DNA from 3 places in the Streptomyces ambofaciens ATCC 23877 genome. Region 3 is predicted to be linked to each of the others. Evidence: riboswitches for the same ligand, from Rfam matches in the RefSeq annotation. Region 3 holds a riboswitch; each other region holds the start of a gene.
The links. A riboswitch is a leader RNA that binds a small molecule or an ion and turns the genes downstream of it on or off. The one in region 3 is predicted to bind cyclic di-AMP.
Positions count from the first base shown of each region.

Region 1 (6,887 bases), 2.2 Mb from region 3:
CCCTCACCCCTCCCCGGACCCTCCTCCTCCGCCTCGCGGAGTGGTACTCCCGGCGCACCTACGGCAAGGTCCTCGACCCCGCCAGGGCGCTCGCCCACAACCCCCGCGTGCTCCGCGGCGACCTGCGGTTCGAGCAGTCCGTGGCCAGGTGGAACAGGCTGGACCCCGACCTGAAGGCGCTCGCGGTGATGGCCTCGGCGGCCTCGATCGGCTGCTCCTGGTGCATGGACTTCGGCTACTGGGAGAACGCCGGCCGGGGCATGGACCCGCGCAAGCTCCACGATGTGCCGGTGTGGCGGGGAAGTGACGCCTACACGCCGGCGGAGCGGGACGTCATGGAGTACGCCGAGGCGATGACGGCGACCCCTCCCACGGTCGACGACGACCTCGCCGAGCGGCTGCGGACCCGGTTGGGCGAGCCCGCGTTCGTGGAGCTGACGGCGATGGTCGCCGTCGAGAACCTGCGCTCCCGGATCAACGCGGCGCTCGGCCTGACCAGCCAGGGCTTCAAGGACTCGTGCGACCTTCCCGACGCGGGGCGCGGGAGTGCGGCCGGGGCCGTCGCGGACTGAACGGCCGGGACCGCGGCGGCCGTCACCGCACGTCCGGGGCCTGTATAGGGTGACGGGCGTGGCGAGAGTCCGGTTGAGTGTGGCGGAGCGGCGCGAGGAGCTGCTGCGCGCGGCCATCGAACAGATATCGGCGCGGGGGGTGGCGGCGCTGCGCATCGCCGACGTGGCCGCCGCGCTCGGCGTCAGCAATGCCCTGGTGCTCTATCACTTCTCCACCAAGGAGAAGCTGGTCGCCGCCGCGTTCGCCTATGCCGCCGAGGACGATCTCGCCCGTCTGCGCGCCCTGCTGGGCCGCCGTACCTCGGCGCTGCGCCGGCTGCGGGCGGCCGTGCGGTGGTACGCCCCCACCGGGCAGGCCAAGGGCTGGCGGCTATGGATCGAGGGCTGGGCGGTGGCGCTGCGCGAACCCGAGCTGCGGAGCGTCACCCTGGAACTCGACCGCCAGTGGAAGGCGGCGATCGCCGCGGTCATCGCCGAGGGCGTGGCCGCCGGGGAGTTCCACTGCCCCGGGCCCGAGGACGCCGCGCTCCGCCTGACCGCCCTGCTGGACGGACTGGCCGTGCAGCTGACGTCGTACGGGGGCGCGGTGTCCCGGGCGCGGGCCCAGGAGTGGATGGACGAGGCGCTCGCCCGGGAACTGGGGCTGGAGCGGGAGGCGTTGACGACGCCCCGGCGCCGCCCCGGCCCGCCCGCCGCCGGCACGACCGGGACGCCGCGCCCCGCGCCCGCCCCACACCGCTCCCCCGCCGTCAGGCCACCGTCGCGATCCGCCCCCTGATGTCGTCCGCCGACAGCGTCCCCTTGGCGATCACGTGGTCGCCCGAGGACTCGCCGCGCAGCCGACGGCCGATCCACGGCACCAGGAACTCGCGGGCCCAGTGGACGTCGTCCCGGCGGACGTCCAGGGTGCCGCGCGGCGGCAGCGGCGGCCAGGGCTGGTCGGGGTCGGCCGGGACGGGCAGGCCGAGGATCTGGCCCGCGCGCAGCGCCACGCGCGTGTGGCCCTCCGGCGACAGGTGCAGCCGGTCGGCGTCCCACGCCCTGCGGTCCTGCACCGTCCTGAGCGACCACAGGTCGAGCACGGGGCAGCCGTAGCGGTCGGCGATGGCGCGGACGTGCCCGTTGTACGTGGCGATCTTGCCGCGCAGACGCCTGAGGACGGGCACCCCGCGGGTGTCGAACCCGGTCGTCACCAGCACGGTGCCGGCCGCGGCGGTCAGCGCGGCCACCGCCCGCTCGAACCGCTCGGCCACCTCGTCGGGGTCCGTGCCGGGCCGGATGATGTCGTTGCCGCCCGCACAGAACGAGACCAGGTCGGGGGCGAGTTCGACGGCCCGCGGCACCTGCTCCGCCACGATCCGGTCGAGCAGCCTGCCGCGTACGGCGAGGTTCGTGTACGTGAAGTCGCCCTCGGGGCGCCGGTCCGCGAGCAGGACGGCGAACCGGTCGGCCCAACCGACGAACGATCCGTCGGGGCCCCGGTCGCCGACGCCCTCGGTGAAGCTGTCCCCCACCGCCACGTACGACCCGATCACTGTTCCGCTGTCACTCTTCGAATCGTCTGCCACATCGGCCCATGATTCACCTTGGAATGTGACCTACGCGACCGTAGGAAAGGGTTGACGGGCGGTGAGAAATGCCACGCCTAAAGTATTCGCCAATTCCGGAATAAGCGGGGTCCTGATACACCGAAGGCCGGACCCGGGGATCGGGGTCCGGCCTTCGGTGGCGCGGGAGGGCGCGTCAGCTCCTCGTCAGAGGGAGACGCCGTGCGAGCGCAGGTACGCGACCGGGTCCACGTCCGAGCCGTAGTCCGGGGTGGTGCGGATCTCGAAGTGCAGGTGCGGTCCGGTCACGTTGCCGGTGGCACCCGAGAGGCCGACCTGCTGACCCGCCGTCACGGACTGGCCCGCGGAGACGGAGAGCGAGGAGAGGTGGGCGTACTGGGCGTAGTGGCCGTCGGCGAGCTGGATGACGACCTGGTTGCCGTAGGCGCCGCCCCAGCCCGCGGAGACGACGGTGCCCGCGCCGACGGCCTTGAGGGAGGTGCCGGTCGGGACGACGAAGTCCGTACCGGTGTGGTAGCCGCTGGACCACATGCTGCCCGTCTGGTGGTACGGGGTGCCCAGGGTGCCGCTCGGGACGGGCGAGGCGAAGCCGCTGCCGGTGCCGGCGGACTGGGCGCTCGTGTTCGAGGAGTCGGCGGAGCTCTTCGCGGCGTCCGAGGACTGCTCGGCCGACTCGGCCTTCGCGGGGGCGGGCTTCTCGGCCGCGGCGGGCTTCTCGGCCGCCGGCTTCTCCGACGCGGCGGAGGAGGACGGGGCCGAGGACTTGGCGGCCTGTCCGGCGACGGCGAGCTTCAGACCGGGGTGGATCAGCGACGGGTCCGAACCGACGACCTCGCGGTTGTCGGCGTAGAGCTTCTTCCAGCCGCCGTCGACGTCCTGCTCGTCGGCGATCTTCGAGAGGTAGTCACCGCTCTTGACGGTGTACGTCCGCGAGTCCCCGTTCTTCTCCGCACCGGCGGCCTTCTTCGCCGACGTCGCGACGGACTGCACGGAGTGCTCGGAAACGGACTGCGCGGGAGCGGCGTGGGCCCCGGCGGCGCCCATCAGCGGGAGCGCGAGCGCGGCGCCGCCGGTTCCGGCGACGGCGATGGTGCGGGTCAGGCGCATGGCCCTGGTACGGCGGTGCTTACCCTTCGCGGGCATGGCGAATTCCTCTCCGGCGCCTGCGAGGTGAGCTGTCGGGTGCGAGCTGGAGATGCCCGGCCGCGTCGGGACGCGGCTTAACCCCAAGCCGTTCCGGGAACCGGAACAGGCAGTCTTACCTGTGGGTCCCCCGCTCCTGCCGTGTACGGGTGGTCGATGAGTGCGGGCTCCGGTCGGCGGCAGGATTAGGCGTTCCGTCCGGATCGGTGGTGAACGTAAGCGACCAGGACGCGCAGCGACAAGCGTGGGGTTCCCTCGGCCGGTGTTCCGATTGATCCTTTATGGGAATCACCGGTCACCCTCCGTCGATTCGCGGGGCACCGGTTCGGGCAAACGTCCTTGAAAACCGGCGGAATTACGTGAACATGACGGGCAACGCACCGTCACGGATATGACGCTGCTCACGCGCCGTCCCTCCAGCCCCTTTTATTTCAGAGCGAGTTGGGACTAAGGCACCAATACGGACAGAAGGCCCAGATGGTCCACTGTCGGACGTCCCGGCACCCGGAGGCGCAGGCCCGTGCCGTATCTTCGAGTGGAGCCCGGCGGCGAGCAGCGCCGACGGGGCGGAGTGGGAGGAGCCCCCGTGACGCAGCAGGTCCCGTCGACCGAACCCGAGCTGGCCGGTGTGCGCAACTTCCGTGACGTGGGCGGCCTGCCGACCGTGGACGGACGGCGGGTACGACAGGGAGTGCTGTTCCGCAGCGGTCACCTGGCGCACGCCACCGGAGGGGACGCCGCGTTCCTGGCCTCGCTGGGCCTGCACACGATCTTCGACTTCCGCAACGCGGCCGACCAGAAGCTCGAGGGCCCGGACGTCGAGCTGCCGGGCGTGCGCAATGTGAACCTGCCGCTGAGCGACCCGGCCGACGGTGCCGAGTTCTGGAAGATGGTCCGCGACGGCGACCTGGACCAGCTGCGCGAGATCCTGGCCGGCGACAAGGGTGCCGAGCGGATGATCGGCTCCTACCGCCTGATCATCAAGGAGCGCACGGCGGAGCACTCGCGGGTGCTGCACGCGCTCGCCGAGGACAGCGTCCCGGCGCTGATGCACTGCGCGGCCGGCAAGGACCGCGCGGGCCTGTCGATCGCGATCACCCTCCTCGCCCTGGGCGTCGAGCGGGACGCCATCGTCGAGGACTACCTGAAGTCGAACGCCACGCACCGCCGCTACAAGGTGCGTCGCAGCAGCACCGCCGCCTCCGCCTACTCCCCCGAGGTCATGGAGCTGCTCAGCCCCCTGTTCGACGCGCGCGCCGAGTACCTCGCGGCGGCCTTCGAGACCGTCGAGCAGACCTGGGGCGGAGTCGACGCCTACCTGGAGCAGGGCCTGGGGATCACTCCGCAGACCCGGGAGCGGCTGCGCGAGCGGATGCTGGACTGAGGGGTCGCGTTCACCGGCTGCCGGCTCCCACCTCGAAGAGCAGGTAGATGAAGGCCGCGAAGGCGTGGCCCACGACGAGGTAGATGAAGAGCCGCACCCACAGGGCACGCGGGAACTTGTCCTGCAGGTTCATGGCATCTCTCCCGGAGTGGAGTGGGGCGGCACGGTGGCCGGCCCCAGGCAGAGCGCCGCCGTCGGGCTCTGCAGCAGGGTGTGGACGAAGAGGAGCTCGACCCCGTCGGCGTCCTGGGCGGCGATCCGGTGCGGGGTCAGCGAGTCGAAGTGCGCGCTGTCGCCCGGACCGAGCCGGTGCACGGTGTCCCCGAGGCGCAGCCGCAGCCGGCCCCGCAGCACGTGGAGCCACTCCTCACCGGGGTGCACCCGCACGATGTCGCCCTGCGACCCGTGCGGGACGCGGACCCGCAGGGCCTGCATCCCGCGGCCGGACCCGCCGGCCTGCCAGTACGTCCAGCCGCCCGCGGACGTCGGCTCCATGGCCTCGGCCCGCACGACGGCGTCCCGGTCCGCGGCCGTCTCGCCGAGCAGTTCCGATACGGTCGTACCGTAGACCCGGGCGAGGGAAAGCAGCATCGGCAGCGAGGGCTGGCGCTGCCCGGTCTCCAGCCTGGACAGGTGCGCCGGCGACAGCCCGGCGGCGCGCGCCGCGGCCTCCAGGGTGAGGGCGGCCCGGCGCCGCAGCTCGCGCAGCTGGGGTGCGACGGCGGCGACCGATCCCTCGGCCGGGTCCGTCGTCTCGGAGGAGCTCATGCTTCCATTGAGCCCGAGCCTTGCCCCACGGGCAAGTTTCTTGCCTGTGGGGCAAAAGTGCCGGGCTCAGCGGTTGGCCACCGCCTGCCTGACCAGGGTCTTGCCGAAGTCCCACATCAGTCCACCCCCGTGATGCGCGTCCTCCATCACCTCGGTGAAGGCGTCGACGAACCGGTCCGCGTCCGCGGTGTCGATGATCAGCGGCGGAATCAGCTTGATCACCTCCAGGTGATCGCCGGACACCTGGGTGAGGATCCGGTGGCGCTGCAGCAGCGGCACCACCACCATCTGCGCGAACAGTCCCTTCCTGGCCGCCTGGAGCATCGTCCAGCGGCTGCGCAGCTTCAGTGACCTGGGGCGGCCGAACTCGATGCCGATCATCAGCCCCCGGCCGCGCACGTCGGCGAGCATCTCGTAGCGGTCCACCAGCTCCGCCAGCCGGGACTTCAGCCGCTCGCCCACGGCGGCGGCGTTCGCGACGATCTCCTCGTTCTCCATCACCGAGAGCACCGCGAGTCCGGCCGCCATGGCCTGTGCGTTGGACCCGAAGCTCGCCGAATGGACCTGCACCCGGTCCATCGAGGAGTAGACCTTCTGGAAGATCCAGTCCCTGCCCAGCGTGGCCCCCACCGGCACGTAGCCGCCGGACAGCGCCTTGGCCACGCACACCAGGTCGGGCTCGACTCCGTCCTCGTGCTGGAAGGCGTAGAACGTGCCGGTCCGGCCCAGCCCGGTCTGCACCTCGTCGGCGATCAGCAGCGCCTTGTGCCGGTGCAGCAGGTCCTGCGCGGCGCGCAGGTAGCCGGGCGGGGCCTCGTGCACGCCCTTGCCCTGGATCGGCTCCACGATCAGCGCGGCCACGTCCCCGCGCCGCAACTCCCGCGCCAGGGCGTCCAGGTCGCCGAGCGGGACGGCCGTGTCGGGCAGCAGCGGCGCGAAGCCGTCGCGGAAGCCGCTCTCGCCGTTGACGGAGAGCGAGCCGGTGGTCAGCCCGTGGAAGGCGTGCGAGCAGTACAGGACCCTCGGCCTGCCGGTCGCGTACCGGGCGAACTTCAGCGCGGTCTCCACCGCCTCCGTGCCGCTGTTGCCGAAGAAGACCCGGTCCAGGTGCGGACTGTAGGAGAGCAGCCGCTCGGCCAGCAGCCCGGGCAGCGGCGGGCAGTCGAAGCGGGTGAGGTCGGCCAGCGAGGCGTCGAGGACGTCGTGCAGCGCCTTGCGGACGACGGGGTGGTGGCGTCCGAGGCCCATCACCGCGAACCCGGCGAGCATGTCCAGGTAGTCGTTGCCGTCCGCGTCCCAGAAGTGCGCGCCCTCGGCCCGCTCGTAGACCTTGTCGAAGCCGATGGTGTGCAGCATGCGCGGCAGCTGGTGGTTGAGGTGCTTGGCGTGCAGCTCGTACCGCTCGGCTCCGCGCTCGGCCAAGAGCGCGGCGAGGTCGAACTCCTTGGTCAT
Region 1 is NZ_CP012382.1:6,922,735-6,929,621, reverse strand. It holds gene SAM23877_RS30500 (carboxymuconolactone decarboxylase family protein) at 1-572, shown strand, start outside; partial or broken gene SAM23877_RS30495 (TetR/AcrR family transcriptional regulator) at 631-1,248, shown strand; gene SAM23877_RS30490 (SGNH/GDSL hydrolase family protein) at 1,322-2,107, opposite strand; gene SAM23877_RS30485 (M23 family metallopeptidase) at 2,327-3,283, opposite strand; cyclic di-AMP (ydaO/yuaA leader) riboswitch at 3,286-3,445, opposite strand; gene SAM23877_RS30480 (tyrosine-protein phosphatase) at 3,870-4,667, shown strand; gene SAM23877_RS30475 (DUF6126 family protein) at 4,678-4,800, opposite strand; gene SAM23877_RS30470 (helix-turn-helix domain-containing protein) at 4,797-5,435, opposite strand; gene SAM23877_RS30465 (aspartate aminotransferase family protein) at 5,502-6,887, opposite strand.
Region 1: another riboswitch for cyclic di-AMP. It lies ahead of SAM23877_RS30485 (M23 family metallopeptidase); the one in region 3 lies ahead of SAM23877_RS20920 (transglycosylase SLT domain-containing protein).

Region 2 (6,887 bases), 1.2 Mb from region 3:
CCGAGGAGATGGAGCGCGCCCAGGCCCAGTTGGAGCGCGAGTGGCTGGACCGCCTGGGTACGGTCGCGGGCCGCGCCGACGAACTGTGCCGGTACGCGGTCCTGTTCGGCGACCCGCAGCTCGCCCTCACCGCCGTGCAGCGGGTGCTCGAGGTCACGGCGGAGGAGGTCCAGGAGGTCGCCAAGGCCCGCCTGCGCCCCGACAACCGCGCGGTGCTCGTCTACGAGCCCACCGCCCCCGCCGACGTGAACGACGCCACCGACGAGAACGAGGAGGCGGCCAAGTGACCGAGCTCGCCACCATGGAATTCCACCAGCAGCCGCAGGCCGGCGAGCCCAGGCCGTGGGCGTTCCCCGCTCCGGAGCGCGGCAGCCTGGACAACGGCCTGACCGTGCTGCGCTGCCACCGCCCCGGCCAGCAGGTCGTCGCCGTCGAGGTGCTGCTCGACGCCCCCCTGGACGCCGAGCCGGCCGGCCTCGACGGCGTCGCCACGATCATGGCGCGGGCCTTCTCCGAGGGCACCGACAAGCACTCCGCCGAGGACTTCGCCGCCGAGCTGGAGCGCTGCGGGGCCACGCTCGACGCGCACGCCGACCACCCCGGCGTCCGGCTGAGCCTCGAGGTGCCCGTCTCGCGGCTCGCCAAGGCCCTCGGCCTGGTCGCCGACGCGCTCAGGGCGCCCGCGTTCGCGGACGGCGAGGTCGAACGGCTGGTCCGCAACCGGCTCGACGAGATCCCGCACGAGCTGGCCAACCCCGCCCGCCGAGCCGCCAAGGAGCTCTCCAAGGAGCTGTTCCCGGCCGGGACGCGCATGTCGCGCCCCCGCCAGGGCACCGAGGAGACGGTCGCGAACATCGACTCCGCGGCGGTACGCGCCTTCTACGAGAAGCACGTCCGGCCGGCCACGGCCACCGCCGTGGTCGTCGGGGACCTCACCGGCGTGGACCTCGACGCGCTGCTCGGCGAGACGCTGGGCGCGTGGACCGGCTCCGCCGCCGAGCCGCGGCCCGTGCCGCCGGTGACCGCCGACGACCGGGGCCGGGTCGTCATCGTGGACCGTCCCGGCGCCGTCCAGACGCAGCTGCTCATCGGCCGCACCGGCTCCGACCGGCACGACCGCGTGTGGCCCGCCCAGGTGCTCGGCACCTACTGCCTCGGCGGCACCCTCACCTCGCGCCTGGACCGCGTCCTGCGCGAGGAGAAGGGCTACACCTACGGCGTCCGGGCGTTCGGGCAGGTCCTGCGCTCCGCGCCCGACGGTACGGGCGCCGCCATGCTGGCCATCAGCGGCTCCGTCGACACCCCCAACACCGGTCCGGCCCTGGCGGACCTGTGGACGGTGCTGCGCAAGCTCGCCGAGGGCGGACTCACCGACGCCGAGCGTGACGTCGCCGTTCAGAACCTGGTGGGCGTGGCGCCGCTGAAGTACGAGACGGCGGCGGCCGTCGCGAGCACGCTGGCCGACCAGGTCGAGCAGCACCTGCCCGACGACTACCAGGCGACGCTCTACCGCCAACTCGCCGCCACGGGCACCGTGGAGGCGACGGCGGCGGTCGTCAGCGCCTTCCCGGTGGACCGTCTGGTGACGGTCCTCGTCGGCGACGCGGCACAGATCAAGGAGCCGGTCGAGGCGCTCGGCATCGGTGAGGTCACCGTGGTGGCAGCCGAGTAACGGCAGACGCTCGGGGCCCTGGTGACCGGAGTGTCACCAGGGCCGCCGTTTGTCCGAATTGAGGGAGAGGCTGTGTGTCTGCCCTGTGGCATGCGCTACAAAAAGCCGGTTGCGTTTGAGGATTGAAGACAACCGCGTTTAGCGTCTTCCGGGCTGTTCGTCAGGCAGTGCGCCGCACCCGCGGCACCGGACAGTCATCGCCGAGTCCCCGTACGGCGCGAGCCAGGGGAGCCGGGGACCCACCGTAGTCCCTGGGGTGAATCGGACGCCCGCGCGTGCAGCGAGGGTGCCCGTAGGAGACCTTCCACCTCCGAACCCGTCAGCTAACCCGGTAGGCGAGAGGGAAGGAAAGGACCAGCCTCCACATGGCGTTCACGCGCGCCACCGGCAAGCACCGCCGTCCCAGCCGGATGCACCGCACCACCGCCCGCGCGGCGGGTGTCGCGGCTCTCGCCACCACCGGCGTCGTCGGCACCCTCGCCGCTCCGGCGCTCGCCGCCGAGCCCCAGGCCGAGCAGACCGGACTCACCCCGGTCATCAGCATCGGCGACTCCCTGGCCGACGAGATCGACGCCCAGGCCGCCGCGCAGAAGCAGGCCGCCCTGGACGCAGCCGCCCGTGAGGCGGCGCAGGAGGCCGCGCGGGAGCGGGCCGCCGAGGCTGCCGAGGAGGCGCGCGAGGCCAAGGAGCGCGCCGCGCGGGAGGCGGAGCGCAAGCGCCTCAACACGTTCGTCTCGCCGATCACCGCCTCCTACGTCTCCACGGCCTACCAGGCCGGCAGCTCCCTGTGGTCCTCCGGCAGCCACACGGGCATCGACTTCCACGCCTCCACCGGCACCTCCGTGCACGCGGTCGGCGTCGGCACCGTCGTCGAGGCCGGCTGGGGCGGGGCGTACGGCAACCAGGTCGTGATCAAGATGCACGACGGCACGTACACGCAATACGGCCACCTGTCGTCCATCGGCGTCTCGGTGGGCCAGTCGGTCGACGCCGGGCAGCAGATCGGCCTCTCCGGCGCCACCGGCAACGTCACCGGACCGCACCTGCACTTCGAGGCCCGTACGAGCCCCGAGTACGGCTCGGACATGGACCCCGTCGCCTACCTCCGCTCGCACGGCGTGAACGTCTGACGAAGACGTACGGCACTCGAAAGCCCCGGCTCCCCGAGCCGGGGCATTCGCAATTCCAGGGGTGTTCCCGGCAGGGCCGTTGTCCAAAAACTGTCCATGGAATCCGCCTCGCCGTCGGAATTCCCGCCGCATTGGCCTAGAGTCGCTGAACACACGTCAATCGTCGACGTTTCACGGGGATTAAGGCGGAGGTCGGGGCATGCGTATTCCGGCGCACTCGGTGTGCACGGCGATCCGGGACGACATCGTCTCCGGTGTCCACGGGCGCGGCAGCCGCCTCACCGAGGAACTCCTGGCCCGCCGCTACGGCGTCTCCCGCGTCCCCGTCCGTGAGGCACTGCGCACCCTGGAGGCGGAGGGGTTCGTGGTGACCCGGCGGCACGCGGGCGCGTGTGTCGCGGAACCGACCGAACGGGAGGCGGCCGACCTGCTGGAGAGCCGCACGCTCCTCGAACCCCTGGGCGCCTCCCGGGCCGCCCGGCGCCGCACCGAGGCCCATCTCAAGGTCCTGCGCGGGCTGGTGCGGCTGGGGCAGGAGCGCGCCAGACAGGGGAGCAGCGACGATCTGCGCTCACTGGGCGGATGGTTCCACGAGACCCTCGCCCAGGCCGCCGGCAGCCCCTCGCTGGCGGCGTTGCTGACCCAGTTGCGCCACAAGATCGCCTGGCTGTACGCCGTGGAGACCGCGGCCGACCCGGTGGAGTGCTGGGCGGAGCACGGCGCGATCGTCGACGCGGTGGCCCGGGGGGACGGCGAGCGCGCACGGGCGCTGATGGCCCTGCACGCGGAGCGGTCGACGCCGGCGCACCGCCTGCGCTTCGCCGACGGCGGCGAGGCGGCGGATCGTGTGAGGAACTCGCAACGTGCCGTAAACATGCCGAGCCTGCGCTATTAACACGAGCGCCGTATACAAAGACAGGGTAATTCGGGGGGCTGATTTCCGCTGCCCATAAAAAGGGAAATCCATGACCGAGGGCAGGGCAGGAAAAAGGCCCGCCCGGAAATCCGGGCGGGCCTTTCTCGGTGGTGCTGCCGTCGGTCAGACGGTCTCGGGAAGCTCTTCGAGGCCTTCGGAGACCAGCTTCGCCAGCCGCTCCAGGGCGGCGTCCGCGCCCTCGGCGTCGGAGGCGAGCACGATCTCCTCGCCGCCCTGGGCGCCGAGGCCGAGGACGGCCAGCATGGAGGCCGCGTTGACGGGGGAGCCGTCGGCCTTGGCGATCGTGACCGGGACGCCTGTGGCCGTGGCGGCTCGGACGAAGATGGAGGCGGGGCGGGCGTGGAGACCCTCGGCCCAGCCGACGTTGACGCGGCGCTCAGCCATGTGATGCTGCCCTTCAGTGTTCAGGGGTCTGATGTTGTCTAGACCACTCTTGTCTAGACCAGTTTCCCACATCGTGAAGCGTGCCGGGACGGCTGTGCGCAGCCCCGCGTGGTCGTCGGACCGCGGCCTCGGCCCGACCTTCCGTCCTCCACAGACTGCCTCGCGCCGTTGTCGTACGCGAGCCGTACTCTGGGGCCCATGCAGACCTCGTCGGACCGGCACGAGTACCCCGCCCACTGGGAAGCCGACGTGGTGCTGCGCGACGGCGGCACCGCGCGCGTCCGCCCCATCACCGTTGATGACGCCGAGCGCCTGGTCAGCTTCTACGAGCAGGTCTCCGACGAGTCGAAGTACTACCGCTTCTTCGCGCCGTACCCTCGCCTGTCCGCCAAGGACGTCCACCGCTTCACGCACCACGACTTTGTGGACCGGGTGGGACTCGCGGCCACCATCGGCGGCGAGTTCATCGCCACCGTACGCTACGACCGGATCGGCGCCGGTGGAACACCCGCCTCCGCACCGGCGGACGAGGCGGAGGTCGCCTTCCTCGTCCAGGACGCCCACCAGGGGCGCGGCGTGGCCTCCGCGCTGCTGGAACACATCGCCGCCGTCGCCCGCGAGCGGGGCATCCGCCGCTTCGCCGCCGAGGTGCTGCCCGCCAACACCAAGATGATCAAGGTGTTCATGGACGCCGGGTACACCCAGAAGCGCAGCTTCGAGGACGGCGTGGTCCGCCTGGAGTTCGACCTCGAGCCGACCGACCGCTCGCTCGCCGTGCAGTACGCGCGCGAGCACCGCGCGGAGGCGCGTTCCGTCCAGCGGCTGCTGCAACCCGGCTCCGTGGCGGTCATCGGTACCGGTCGCACCCCGGGCGGCGTCGGTCGCAGCATCCTCGGGAACATCCGCGACGCGGGCTACACCGGCCGGCTGTACGCCGTGAACAGGGCCTTCCCCGAGGGCCGGGACACGCTCGACGGGGTGCCGGCCCGCCGCTCGGTGCGCGACATCGACGGACCCGTCGACCTCGCCGTCGTCACCGTGCCCGCCGAGCACGTCCCCGACGTCGTCACCGAATGCGGTGAGCACGGTGTACAGGGCCTGGTGGTGGTCTCCGCCGGCTACGCCGACAGCGGCCCCGAGGGACGCGAACGCCAGCGCGCCCTGGTGCGACAGGCCCGCACGTACGGCATGCGGATCATCGGGCCCAACGCCTTCGGGGTCATCAACACCTCCCCGGACGTGCGGCTCAACGCCTCCCTCGCCCCGGAGATGCCGCGCCCCGGCCGGATCGGCCTGTTCGCCCAGTCCGGCGCCATCGGCATCGCCCTGCTGTCCCGGCTGCACCGGCGCGGCGGCGGGGTCACCGGTGTCACGGGCGTGTCGACCTTCGTCTCCTCCGGCAACCGGGCCGACGTCTCCGGCAACGACGTCCTTCAGTACTGGTACGACGACCCGCAGACCGACGTCGCGCTGATGTACCTGGAGTCCATCGGCAACCCGCGCAAGTTCACCCGCCTGGCCCGGCGGACGGCGGCCGTCAAGCCGCTGGTCGTGGTACAGGGCGCACGCCACGGCGGGGTGGCACCGCAGGGCCATGCCGTACGGGCGACGCGGCTCCCGCACGCGACGGTCTCCGCGCTGCTGCGGCAGGCCGGCGTGATCCGGGTCGACACGATCACCGACCTGGTCGACGCGGGGCTGCTGCTGGCCCGCCAGCCGCTGCCCGCCGGGCCCAGGGTGGCGATCCTGGGGAATTCGGAGTCACTGGGCCTGCTGACGTACGACGCGTGCCTCTCCGAGGGGCTGCGGCCGCATCCTCCCCTGGACCTGACGACGGCGGCCTCGGCCGACGAGTTCCACGCGGCCCTCTCCCGGGCGCTGGCCGACGACACCTGCGACGCGGTGGTGGTGACCGCCATCCCCGCGGTGGGCGAGGGCTCGGCCGGGGACGCCGCGCTGGCGGAGGCCCTGCGCTCGGCGGCGGCCGCGGTGCCCGCCAAGCCGGTCCTCGTGGTGCACGTGGAGCTCGGCGGGCTCGCGGAAGCCCTCTCCGCGGCGGCGAGCACGGCGCCACAGCCGCCACCGCCCGCCGACCCGCAGGCGGTGGCGCCCGCCACCCCGCATGCCGCATCGCCCCCCGACCAACAGGCGGCTCCGTCGACCGCCGAGGACCGAGCGGCCTCTGCCGGGCCCGGCGCGTCCGCCCCCTCCGAGCCGCGGACGCCCCCGCTCTCCGAGCCGCGGACGCCCCCGCCCGCCGGGCCCCGGACGGGCTCGCCCGACGGGTCACGGACGCCCCCGCCCCCCTCCCCGGCGACGGCTTCCGCAAGCGGCTCCACGCGGCACTCTCCCGCTGCCGACGAGCCCGCCGAGGCGCCGGAAGGGCTCCACCTCATCCCCGCCTATCCCGCCGCCGAACGCGGCGTGCGCGCCCTCGCCCAGGCGGTCGCCTACGCCCAGTGGCGACGCGACGCCGCCGACCCCGGCAAGGTGCCGGAGTACGAGGACATCGACGAGAAGGGCGCCGCCGCACTGATAGCCGGGCACCTCGCGCGCGGGCAGGGGCTCACGCTCGGCACCGAGGAGACCTGCGAGCTGCTCGGCAGGTACGGCATCCGCGTCCACCGCGCGATGCCCGCCCCCACCCCCGACGACGCCGCGGCCGCCGCGCGGACCCTCGGCTACCCCGTGGCCCTCAAGGCCACCGCACCGCACCTGCGCCACCGCGCCGACCTGGGCGGCGTACGCCTGGACCTCGCGGACG
Region 2 is NZ_CP012382.1:5,920,008-5,926,894, forward strand. It holds gene SAM23877_RS26340 (M16 family metallopeptidase) at 1-287, shown strand, start outside; gene SAM23877_RS26345 (M16 family metallopeptidase) at 284-1,672, shown strand; cyclic di-AMP (ydaO/yuaA leader) riboswitch at 1,861-2,025, shown strand; gene SAM23877_RS26350 (M23 family metallopeptidase) at 2,038-2,802, shown strand; gene SAM23877_RS26355 (GntR family transcriptional regulator) at 3,002-3,697, shown strand; gene SAM23877_RS26360 (HPr family phosphocarrier protein) at 3,842-4,123, opposite strand; gene SAM23877_RS26365 (bifunctional acetate--CoA ligase family protein/GNAT family N-acetyltransferase) at 4,322-6,887, shown strand, end outside.
Region 2: another riboswitch for cyclic di-AMP. It lies ahead of SAM23877_RS26350 (M23 family metallopeptidase); the one in region 3 lies ahead of SAM23877_RS20920 (transglycosylase SLT domain-containing protein).

Region 3 (6,887 bases):
CGTCCTGCGGTCCCGCCGTCTCCAGGATCTGGCCGGTCACCAGCCGCTCGAACGCGAGGGCCTGCACACGGACCGCCTCGGGACCGAGGTCGGCGAGGATCTGGGAGGCCCGGGCGAACAGGAAGTCGCCGGTGAGGACCGCGACCGAGTTGCCCCAGCGGGTGTTCGCGCTGGGGACGCCGCGCCGCACGGTGGCCTCGTCCATCACGTCGTCGTGGTACAGCGTGGCGAGGTGGGTCAGTTCCACGACGACCGCCGAGGGCACGATGCCGGGAGCGTAGGGGTCGCCGAACTGGGACGCGAGCATCACGAGCAACGGGCGGAACCGTTTGCCTCCCGCCCGCACCAGGTGCTGGGCGGCCTCCGTGATGAAGGGCACCTCGCTCTTGGTTGCCTCGAGCAACCCTTCCTCGACAGCAACCAATCCGGCCTGGACATCGGCTTCCAGAGCCTGGTCCCGCACGCTCAGCCCGAACGGCCCGACGACGGTCACGAGGGGTCTCCTGTCTGCTGGTGTCTACTGGCGATTACCTGGTTTGTCGATAGGTCGCTGCCACCACTCAAGTCAGCGTATCCGGTCACGTTTCGATCACCGCTAGCGCCCACCGTTACAGGCCGGTCGGTATCGGATCATGCGCGGCAAGTTTTTGATCAGGCGATATGAGCAGATATTGATCGACATCACTGGAGGGACGCGACCCGGAACGCGAGCGGGCCGGGAGCCGCCAAGGAAGATCCCACCACTCCCCCCAACGGCCCGCGCTCCGAGAACGTCACCCACTCGCCACACCCCACTCCCGCCCGAACGGATGCCCGCACAGCGCGCGGGAACACCGGACGGAGCGGGACACGGCGCGCGACCCCGGCAAGGGAACGCACGCCGGCCGGCACCACCCGATCACCGGCCGACCACCGGCCGGCCGCCGGGCCGCCTCTTCCGGCCCTCCCCACCTGCGGGCGGTTGACGCCCAGTTGGGATTAATGCCCGATTTGCCGCTCTTATTGAGGCCCGTGAGTTGGCTCACGCCGTTCCCCCTGTAGGCAACCCTGCCGCCGACCGCGCCCTCCCTTTGTCCCGCAAGCCAGTTGAGGCTTGGCGGACGCAAAGGATCAAGCACCCCAAACACCCCGGATCAAGGTCAACATGGGCGTGGGGTGATTCCTGCACTTGTTCCGGACATGTGCTCTCGCATACGTTCCCGGCCTGTCGGGCGGACGCCGAATCCTGCCACCGCCCGAACGCACAGTCATCCACCAACAAACTCGCAGGCAGGAGCGGGGGACCCAGGTAAGTCGCCGCACCGGTCACCACCGGAGCGGCTCGGGGTGAAGCCGTACCCGTCAGGGCGCGGCCGGGCACCTCCCCGCCCGAACCCGACAGCTCACCTCGCAGGCGTAAGGAGAGGGACTCAAGCATGTCTGCCAACGGTCAGAACCGTCACGCCCGGACCGCCCGCATCGCCCGCCGGCTCGCCGTCGCCGGCACCGGCGCCGCCGTGCTCGCCCTGCCGCTCATCGGTGCCACCGGCGCCTCCGCGGCCACCCCCGCCGCCGCCCCGGCCGCCGCCACCGCGGCGACGACGTACCCCGACAACCTCGACGGCTGGATCCGCGAGTCGCTCGACGTCATGGCGCAGCACGGCATCCCCGGCTCGTACGAGGGCATCCACCGCAACATCATGCGGGAGTCGTCCGGCAACCCGCTCGCCATCAACAACTGGGACATCAACGCCGTCAACGGCACCCCGTCCAAGGGCCTGCTCCAGGTGATCGACCCGACCTTCCAGGCGTACCACGTGCCCGGCACCTCCTGGGACCCGTACGACCCGGTCGCCAACATCACCGCGGCCTGCAACTACGCGGCCGACCGGTACGGCTCGATGGACAACGTCTTCGGCGCGTACTGAGCCGCACCCCCCGCGGCGGCGGCCGCGCTAGGGGGTACCGAAGATCCGCTCGAGGACGACGGCCACGCCGTCGTCCTCGTTCGTGAGGGTGACCTCGTCGGCCACCGCCCTGAGTTCGGGGTGGGCGTCGGCCATGGCGACCCCGCGGGCGGCCCAGTGGAACATCGGGATGTCGTTGGGCATGTCCCCGAAGGCGATCGTCCGCCGCCGGCTCTGGCCCAGGCGCTCGGCGGCCAGGGCCAGACCGGTCGCCTTGGTGATGCCGCACGGCTGGAGCTCCACCGTCCCCGGCCCCGACATCGTGACCGTGGCCAGGGAACCGACCACCGCGCGCGCCGTCGCCGCCAACTCGTCGTCGCCCAGGTCGGGATGGCGCAGCAGCACCTTGCTGATCGGTGCCTCCCACAGCTCGTCGCGCCGCTCGACCCGTACCGCGGGCAGCGTCGGGTGGGGCATCAGGTAGCCCGGCTCGATGAGCGTGAGGCCGTCGACGCCGTCCTGGTCGACGGCGGCGTGCACCTGCCCGACCTCGGCCTCGATCTTGCCGAGCGCGGTCTCGGCCAGCTCCCGGTCCAGGGTGACCGACCACAGCATCCGGTGCGCGCCGGCGTCGTACACCTGCGCGCCCTGTCCGCACACCGCGAGCCCCGTGCAGCCGAGACGGTCCAGCAGGGACCGTACCCGGGGTGCCGGCCGCCCGGTCACCACCAGGTGCCGCGCACCCGCCTCGGCCACCCGTGCCAGAGCGGCCAACGACCGGTCGGAGACGGTGTCGTCGCCGCGGAGCAGCGTGCCGTCGAGGTCGGTGGCGACGAGTGAATACGCGGTGCGGTCCATGATCAGAGAATACGGACACCGCACCTGTCCGACTCACCGGCGATCGCATCCGAACGAGGACGCGCGAGTACGGCACAAGTGCGCACGAGTAGGGCGCAAGTACGCGCGAGGACGCACGTTCGTGTCCGGAACCTGGCACATCACCGGCTAAGGCCGGTTCAAGGCCTGTGCACCGATTGGCAACAAGATGGCCCGCCGCCTACCGGCCGCGGGCCCCCGGGGGTACCTTCCTGTTGTCCAGGGGGACTTGATCGGGGGGTCGGGTTGAACGGCGGACGTGTGCGCGTGCTCAGGCCGCAGGAGCTGGGCGAGGGGGAACGGGAGCACTGGCGCGAGCTGCGCGCCAAGTCGGGGGCGCCCCGCAATCCCTTCATGGAGCCGGAGTTCACCGACGTCGTGGGCCGGGTACGGCCGCGGGCGCGGGTGGCCGTGGTGTACGAAGGCGGCGAGGCGGCCGGGTTCCTGCCGCACGAGCGCGGGCCGCTGGGCCAGGGGCGGGCGATCGGACTCGGGGTCTCGGACTGCCAGGGCGCGGTGCTGCGCCCGGGCCTCGTCCCGGACACCCGCCGGCTGCTCAGGGCCTGCTCCCTGTCGAGCTTCGCCTTCGACAACCTGGAGGCGGACCAGGAGCTCTTCGCTCCGTTCGCCGCGGAGGAGCACACCACGTACGTCATCGACGTGGAGAAGGGGTACGAGGCGTACGAGCGTGTGCTGCGCGCCCGGTCGCCGAAGTTCCTGAAGACCACGCTCGCCAAGGAGCGCAGGCTGGGCCGCCGGGCCGGGGACCTGCGCTTCGTGTTCGACGAGCGCGAGCCGGCCGCGCTGCGCACGCTGATGGAGTGGAAGTCGGCGCAGTACCGCAGGACGGGGCGCCGGGACCGGTTCGCGCGGGAGTGGATCAGCCGGCTCGTGGCCCGGCTGGCCGAGACCCGGGCACCCGAGTGCACGGGCACGCTGTCCGTGCTCTACGCCGGCGGCCGGCCGGTCGCGGCCCACTTCGGGCTGCGTTCGGCGACGGTCCTGGCCTGCTGGTTCCCGGCGTACGACCCCGGCTTCGCCAAGTACTCGCCGGGGCTGGTCCTGCATCTGCGCATGGCCGAGGCGGCCGCCGCCGAGGGGATCGGCGTGCTGGACATGGGCCGGGGCGCGGCGGAGTACAAGGACTCGCTCAAGACCGGCGAACTGCCCGTGTACGAGGGCGCCGCCACCCGCCCGGGGGCGGGCGCCGCACTGCACTGGCTCGGCCGCGAACCGGCCCGCCGCGCGCACGGCTTCGTGCGCGACCGGCCCCGGCTCGCCTCGCTGGCGGTACGGACGCTCAAGGGCGCGGCCCGGCTGCGCCGGTCATGACGGAGGGCAACCACGAGGGGGGTGGGCGCATGGCCGGCGTGCGGCGTGCGCGGCAGGAGACACGACGGGAGATCGCGGAGTTCCTGAGCATCGGACCGGTGCAGGTCGCCGAGCTGGACCTCGGCGACGAAGGGCCCATGCTGAGACCGGGGCCGGGCAGCCCGCCGGTGACGTCCGGCGCGGTGTTCCTCCTGGTGAGGCGGGCGGGGCGGCCCGTCGGCACGCTGCTCGGGGAGGTGCCCGAGGGCGCCGATCCCACGCGGGTGCTGGCGGCGCTCGCCCGGGAAGTGCCCCGCGGGGCCGCGCCCGGGCCGTCGCCCGCGCCGCCGTCCGCCAGTGTCGTGGTCGCCACCCGGGAACGCGCGGACCAGCTCGCCCGCGCCCTGGACTCCCTGCTCGCGCAGGACCACCCGGACTTCGAGATCGTCGTCGTCGACAACGCCCCCGAGACCGAGGAGACCCGGGAGCTGGTCGAGCGGAAGTACGGGGAGCGGGTGGGCTACGTCCGCGAACCGGTCCCCGGGCTGGCGATCGCGCACAACCGGGGGCTCTCGGCCGTACGCGGCGCGGTGGTCGCCTTCACCGACGACGACGTGGTCGCGGACCCGCGCTGGCTCACCGAACTGACCGCGCCCTTCGCCGCCGACCCGCGCCTGGGCTGCGCCACGGGGCTGATCCTGCCCGCGCGGCTGGGCACCCCCGCCCAGGTGCTGCTGGAGAGCCACGGCGGCTTCGCGAAGGGCTTCACCCCCCGGACGTACGACCCCGAGCGCCCGCCCGCCGACGAACCGCTGTTCCCCTTCACCGCGGGACGCTTCGGCTCCGGCGCCAGCATGGCCTTCCGCACAGAGGTGCTGCGGGCGGTCGGCGGTTTCGACCCGGCGACCGGCGCGGGCACGCGGGCGCGGGGCGGCGACGACCTCTACGGCTTCGTCCGCGTCCTCGCCCAGGGCCACCGGCTGCGCTACACCCCCTCGGCGCTGGTCTGGCACCACCACCGGGAGACCTGGCGGGACCTGGAGACCCAGGCGTACGGCTACGGGGCGGGCCTCACCGCCTACCTCACGGCGATCCTGGTGAACCGGCCCGCGCTGCTGCCCGCCCTCCTCGCCCGGGTGCCGGGCGGGCTGGCGCACGCGCGGGCGCTGACCGCCGTCCGCGCGACCGAGGCGCGCGCCGCCGACGTGACCGCGGCCGGTGACCCCGACGCCGGTGGCGGCGCGGGGCCCGTGACGGGGGCGCCGGGTGGGCACGACTCCCGTACGCATCCCTGGCCGCGGCGCCTGGCACGGCTACAGCTGCGGGGCATGCTGTACGGGCCCGTCGGCTACCTGCGCGCTCGTCGCGCCCTGCGCACGGTCGGACGGGAGGCGGGATGAACGAGGGCGCGCGAGCGGGTGCGGCGCGGGAGGGCGGCCGGGCGGCGGCCGGGCACATCCCCGTCTTCCTCTACCACGCGGTGATGGACGATCCGCCTTCCTGGATCGCCGAGTTCACCGTCACTCCCCGGGACTTCGCCGCTCACCTGGACGCGATCGTCGACAGCGGCCGGACGCCCGTCACCATCAGCGGGCTCGCGGACCAGCTGGCCGGGAGGGCGCCGCTGCCGGCCCGGCCCGTCCTGCTCACCTTCGACGACGGCTTCGCCGACCTGCCCGGCCGCACGGCCGAGGCACTGGCCGGGCGCGGGCTGCCCGCGACCGCCTACCTCACCACCGGGGCCATCGCCCCGGGCGGTCGCAGTCTGCTGCCACCCGCTCCGATGATGACCCTGGACGCGGTGCCGGAGCTGGAACGTTCCGGCATGGAGATCGGCAGCCACACCGTCACCCACGCCCAACTCGACACCCTGTCCGCCGAGCGACTGGCCCGCGAACTGCGCGACTCCAAGGCCGTGCTGGAGGACGCCCTCGGCCACCCGGTCCGCCATCTCGCCTATCCGCACGGCTACAACAGCGCGCGGGTACGCGCCTCGTCGGCCCGCGCCGGGTACGAGACGGCGACCGCCGTGCGGCACGCCCTGAGCTCGGACCGCGACGAGCGGTACCGCATCGCCCGGCTCATCGTGCGGCGGAGCCACACGGTCGCCGACGTCGAGGAGTGGCTGGCGGGAGGGGGTGCCCGCATCGCCCCCTACCGGGACGGGCCCAGGACGGTCGCGTGGCGGTGGTACCGGCGGGGGCGCGCCATGGTGCGGGGGCCGGAGTTCGCCGGCTGACCGCGGGCGCCGCCCCCGTCAGCGCCGCGGCTGGTTGAGGTGCGGGTCGGCGGCCGCCTCGCGCAGGGCGGCCCACGCCCGGTCGCCCTTCACGGCCAGGTCGCAGTGGGGTCCCGGGTCGCGGTAGTTCCACTGGAGGGCGGCCTTCACCCCCTCCAGGTCCTTGAGCACCCGGGGCACCTGTGCGTACCAGTCCGCCTGCCGGTCCGGGCGCTTCGGGTCCGACGCGCTGCCGAACTCCGAGAGCATCAGGGGCTTGTCGTCGGAGAGGTGGGCGCGGATCCAGTCGTGGGTGGCGTGCTGGGTCTGCGCGAAGCTCAGCCAGTCCGCCCGGTGGCAGAGGTAGTAGTTGTACTGGTTGTAGCCGATCCAGTCGACGTACTCGTCCCCGGGGTACATCCGCTCGAACAGGTCGGCGTGGTCCAGGTAGCCGGTGATGATCCAGGTCCACACGACGTTGTCGACGCCCAGCTCGCGGAAACGGTCGTGGATGTGCCGGTAGGCCCGGACGTAGTCGGCCGGTGTGCCGTTGTCCGGCGTACGGGTGTCCATCTCCAGGTCGAAGGAGAGGAACA
Region 3 is NZ_CP012382.1:4,673,127-4,680,013, reverse strand. It holds gene SAM23877_RS20925 (polyprenyl synthetase family protein) at 1-493, opposite strand, end outside; cyclic di-AMP (ydaO/yuaA leader) riboswitch at 1,243-1,410, shown strand; gene SAM23877_RS20920 (transglycosylase SLT domain-containing protein) at 1,416-1,907, shown strand; gene SAM23877_RS20915 (HAD family hydrolase) at 1,935-2,744, opposite strand; gene SAM23877_RS20910 (GNAT family N-acetyltransferase) at 3,030-4,094, shown strand; gene SAM23877_RS20905 (glycosyltransferase family 2 protein) at 4,124-5,473, shown strand; gene SAM23877_RS20900 (polysaccharide deacetylase family protein) at 5,557-6,312, shown strand; gene SAM23877_RS20895 (glycoside hydrolase family 26 protein) at 6,331-6,887, opposite strand, start outside.